DNA from 2 places in the Pseudoalteromonas sp. G5_S1_14_S5 genome. Region 1 is predicted to be linked to the other one. Evidence: predicted binding sites of a transcription regulator. Region 1 holds the regulator's gene; the other holds the start of a gene.
The links. The regulator sigma-54, encoded in region 1, starts transcription at its own class of promoters, with help from an activator protein. The targets are predictions, from matches to a motif close to GTTGGCACGNNNNTNGNNT.
Positions count from the first base shown of each region.

Region 2: the regulator sigma-54 is predicted to act here: its motif matches at 940-958, upstream of ACTRWI_RS04585 (NarK family nitrate/nitrite MFS transporter).

Region 1 covers NZ_JBQKUM010000007.1:51,710-53,912, forward strand. Annotated here, with positions in the region: gene lptB (LPS export ABC transporter ATP-binding protein) at 1-59, shown strand, start outside; gene ACTRWI_RS03715 (RNA polymerase factor sigma-54) at 114-1,574, shown strand; gene hpf (ribosome hibernation promoting factor) at 1,636-1,923, shown strand; gene ptsN (PTS IIA-like nitrogen regulatory protein PtsN) at 1,925-2,203, shown strand, end outside.
Region 2 covers NZ_JBQKUM010000009.1:59,760-61,962, reverse strand. Annotated here, with positions in the region: gene nirB (nitrite reductase large subunit NirB) at 1-308, shown strand, start outside; gene nirD (nitrite reductase small subunit NirD) at 468-812, shown strand; gene ACTRWI_RS04585 (NarK family nitrate/nitrite MFS transporter) at 995-2,203, shown strand, end outside.

The DNA of each region.
Region 1 (2,203 bases):
ATGTTCTCAATAACGAACAAGTTAAACAAGTTTATCTAGGCGAACAATTCCGTCTATGATTATATAGAGAGTATCGAGAGTTCTAAGAATAATAACTAGGTAAGTAACACTGAATGAAACCCTCATTACAACTTAAGCTAGGCCAACAGTTAGCAATGACGCCTCAATTGCAGCAAGCGATTCGTTTGCTGCAATTGTCTACTTTAGATTTGCAACAAGAGATCCAAGAAGCACTTGAATCTAACCCATTACTCGATGTCGAAGAAGGCAATGAAGAAACGCCATCATCGGAAGAAAAGCCTAGCAGTGACGAGAAAGAAACAGTTGAAGCCGCAGAGCAAGACTTACCTGACAGCTCAGACTTAATCGAAAAATCAGAGATTGGAAACGAGCTCGAGATCGACACAACTTGGGAAGATGTCTACAGCGCAAATACAGGTAACACTGGTATTGCTATCGATGACGACATGCCTGTATATCAAGGTGAAACCACCGAAAGCTTGCACGATTACCTACTTTGGCAACTCGACCTCACCCCCTTCACAGAAACAGACCGAAGCATTGCATTCGCGCTAATCGATGCCATTGATGACTATGGCTATCTCACCGTATCTTGTGAAGATATCCTTGAAAACTTCGACAGTGAAGACATAGAGCTTGATGAAATCGAAGCAGTACGCAAAAGAATCCAACAGTTTGATCCATTGGGTGTTGGCTCGCTAAATCTTCAAGATTGCTTACTGCTACAACTGGCGACTTTCCCACAAGACACACCTTGGCTTGAAGAAGCTCAGTTAGTACTTACTAGCCATATTGACCAACTCGGTAATCGTGATTACAAACTCGTGATCAAGGAAACCAAGTTGAAAGAAGCAGAGCTACGTGAGGTTCTACAGCTCATTCAACAACTGGACCCACGACCTGGCAGTAAGATTACGCCAGACGAAACCGAATATGTGGTTCCTGATGTGTCGGTATTTAAAGATCTAGGTAAATGGTTAGTGACCATTAACCCGGATAGTGTGCCAAAGCTGAAAGTCAATCAGCAATACGCTGACTTAGGCAGTAAAGGCAACAGCGCTGATAACCAATACATTCGCTCAAACTTGCAAGAAGCGAAGTGGTTAATCAAAAGCTTGGAAAGCCGAAATGAGACGCTACTCAAAGTTGCGCGATGCATTGTTGAACATCAGCGCGATTTCTTCGAACATGGCGAAGAAGCGATGAAGCCAATGGTACTCAACGATGTTGCTTTAGCCGTTGATATGCACGAATCCACGATCTCTCGTGTGACAACTCAAAAGTTCATGCATACGCCTCGTGGCATCTTCGAACTGAAATACTTTTTCTCGAGCCATGTCAGTACTGACAATGGCGGTGAATGTTCATCGACAGCAATTCGAGCACTCATTAAGAAGCTTGTTGCGGCAGAAAATACCGCTAAGCCTCTCAGTGATAGCAAGATAGCTGCTTTACTGGCTGACCAAGGAATTCAGGTAGCTAGACGTACGATAGCGAAATACCGTGAGTCTCTGGGCATTGCCCCATCGAGTCAGCGTAAACGCCTACTATAAGCTCATTGAGTTACTCTTAACTCAATCGCTATTATCGGGCACCAACTGAAAAGGAAAGTCTATGCAAATCAATATTCAAGGCCATCACGTTGATCTTACCGATTCAATGCAAGACTATGTTCACACCAAATTCGACAAGCTTGAACGCTTCTTTGATCATATCAATAGTGTTCAGGTTGTTTTAAAAGTTGAGAAAATCAATCAAATTGCAGAAGCGACCCTTCACGTAAACCAAGGCGAGATTCATGCAACAGCAACAGATGGAAGCATGTATGCTGCGATTGATGCGTTGGTTGATAAACTCGTTCGCCAACTCAACAAGCACAAAGAAAAGCTAAGTAGTCACTAACATGCAATTAAGCGAAGTACTTTCATTGGACTGCACCAAAAGTGCAGTCCAATGCACAAGCAAAAAAAGAGCTCTTGAGCTCATCAGTCAAATCGCAGCAGAGAGCTGTGGTCAAGATTCAACAGAGCTATTCGAATGCATGTTGAGCCGCGAGAAGATGGGCAGTACCGGTATTGGTAATGGTATCGCCATACCCCATGCTCGTATGAATGTCAGTGATAAAGCGATTGCTGTATTACTGCAATGCCAAGATCCGATCGAATTTGATGCGATTGATAAC
Region 2 (2,203 bases), on a different contig from region 1:
AAGGTGGCTTGGATTACCTCAAAGAGGTGGTGATTGAAGACAAACTCAATGTCGCCGCTGAACTTGAAGCCGACATCGCGCTCAACATCGAAAACTACCAGTGTGAATGGAAAACCACCATCGAAAACCCAGTCAAGATGAAGCGCTTCCAGCACTACATCAATAGCGATGAGATGGACTCTAGCCTGTCATTTATCAAAGAACGTGAACAGCGCTTCCCGAAGCCTTCGGTCAACACAGACCAAGAAGCAGAGCGTAATCAGGCATTAAGCAGCACTCAACAAATTGAAATTACGGAAGTCTCGTAACCAGTTTGGTCGGTAGCAGATCCTTCGTTCTCGGCAATTCACTGCTAGCGACCTTCTTTCTTTACGACCTTCTTTCTTTACAACCTTCTTTCTTTACGACCTTCTTTTTTAAGAAATGGAACAAAATCAAAGACTCTATAAATTACCAAGGAGACTGTCATGGAAAACTGGACCACTGTTTGTTCTCAAGAGGAACTGTCACCCAATGCGGGTGTGTGTGCCAAGGTGGCTGATCATCAAGTCGCTATCTTTTACTGCAAACGCAGTGACAAGCTTTACGGCCTTTCGAATTTCGACCCAGTAGGCAAAGCCAACGTTATGTCACGCGGCATTATTGGATCGTTAAGTGGAGAACCCTATGTGGCATCACCACTCTACAAGCAGCATTACCACCTAGAGACAGGTGCCTGTTTAGAAGAACCTGAACATGCCCTAACCCGTTTTGAAGTACGCAGGCAAGGTAACCAGATTCAAGTTCTAGCGCCAGAAGCCTTAGCGAGTTAGCTCTTAGCTTTAACTAACGAAAAGCTAACAACTAACCAAAAGTTAGCTACCTAAAAGGTTGTACTTTCAAATTCACCCATTAACATGCCTTAGCCGCCTATAATTAACAGTCTAGGCAAGCTATGGAGTTGGCATGTGGACGGCTAGATAACTCTAGATTCCATATTTAAAGGATTTAATACATGGATAACTCAAAATTTTCGCTGCTTTCGTTTACCGGCAAGATGAAGGTCTTACACCTCAGCTGGATTGCCTTTTTTATCACCTTTGTGGTGTGGTTTAACTTCGCACCACTACTGCAGATGGTAAAAACCAGCCTAGGGCTAACCACTGAAGAGATCAAAACCCTTCTAATCCTAAACGTTGCCTTAACCATTCCTGCGCGTGTCGCGATTGGTATGCTCACCGACCGTTACGGTCCAAGACTTGTCTATTCCTCGTTACTCGCGATCTGTTCGATCCCGTGTTTCATGTTCGCACTGGCTGACTCTTTCATTCAAGCCGCCATTGCTCGTTTCCTACTTGGCTTTATCGGTGCTGGCTTCGTAGTTGGTATTCGATTGGTATCTGAATGGTTCCCACATAACGAACTGGGTACAGCAGAAGGTATCTACGGCGGTTGGGGTAACTTTGGTTCAGCGGCAGCAGCGTTCACTCTTCCAACTCTAGCATTAGTATTTGGTGGCGAAGATGGCTGGCGTTATGCGGTTGGTATCACCGGTGTAATGAGCTTACTGTTCTCTGTTGTGTTCTACAAAAACGTATCCGACACACCAAAAGGTTCTACTTACTTCAAACCTGCTCAAGTAACAGCAATGGAAGTGACGTCTAAGGGTGACTTTTTCTTTCTACTCTTCATGAAGATCCCTATGTACGGTGCACTTGCTCTGCTGGCTTGGAAACTGTCTCCATCAGGTATCGGTATGCTTTCAGACGCAGCGGTGTACGGTGTGTATGCGGTACTTGCTGCACTGTATGTGTATGAAGTAACTCAAGTTTGGAAAGTGAACAAGAACGTATTCAAAGAAGAAGTGCTAGAGATTCACCAGTACAAATTTAAGCAAGTTGCGGTGCTGAACGTTCTGTACTTCGCAACCTTTGGTTCTGAGCTAGCGGTAGTTTCTATGCTGCCTCTGTTCTTCTCTGAAACCTTTGAACTAACACCCGTTCTTGCAGGTATGGTCGCTTCGGCTTATGCCTTCATGAACTTGATGTCTCGCCCTGGTGGCGGTTGGATTTCAGACAAATTTGGTCGTAAACCAACCCTACTTATCCTAACGGCAGGTTTGGCTGTAGGTTACTTCGTTATGGGTCAAGTAGAGAGCACATGGCCAGTATGGCTAGCGGTTGTTGCGGCAATGGCATGTTCGTTCTTCGTACAAGCAGGTGAA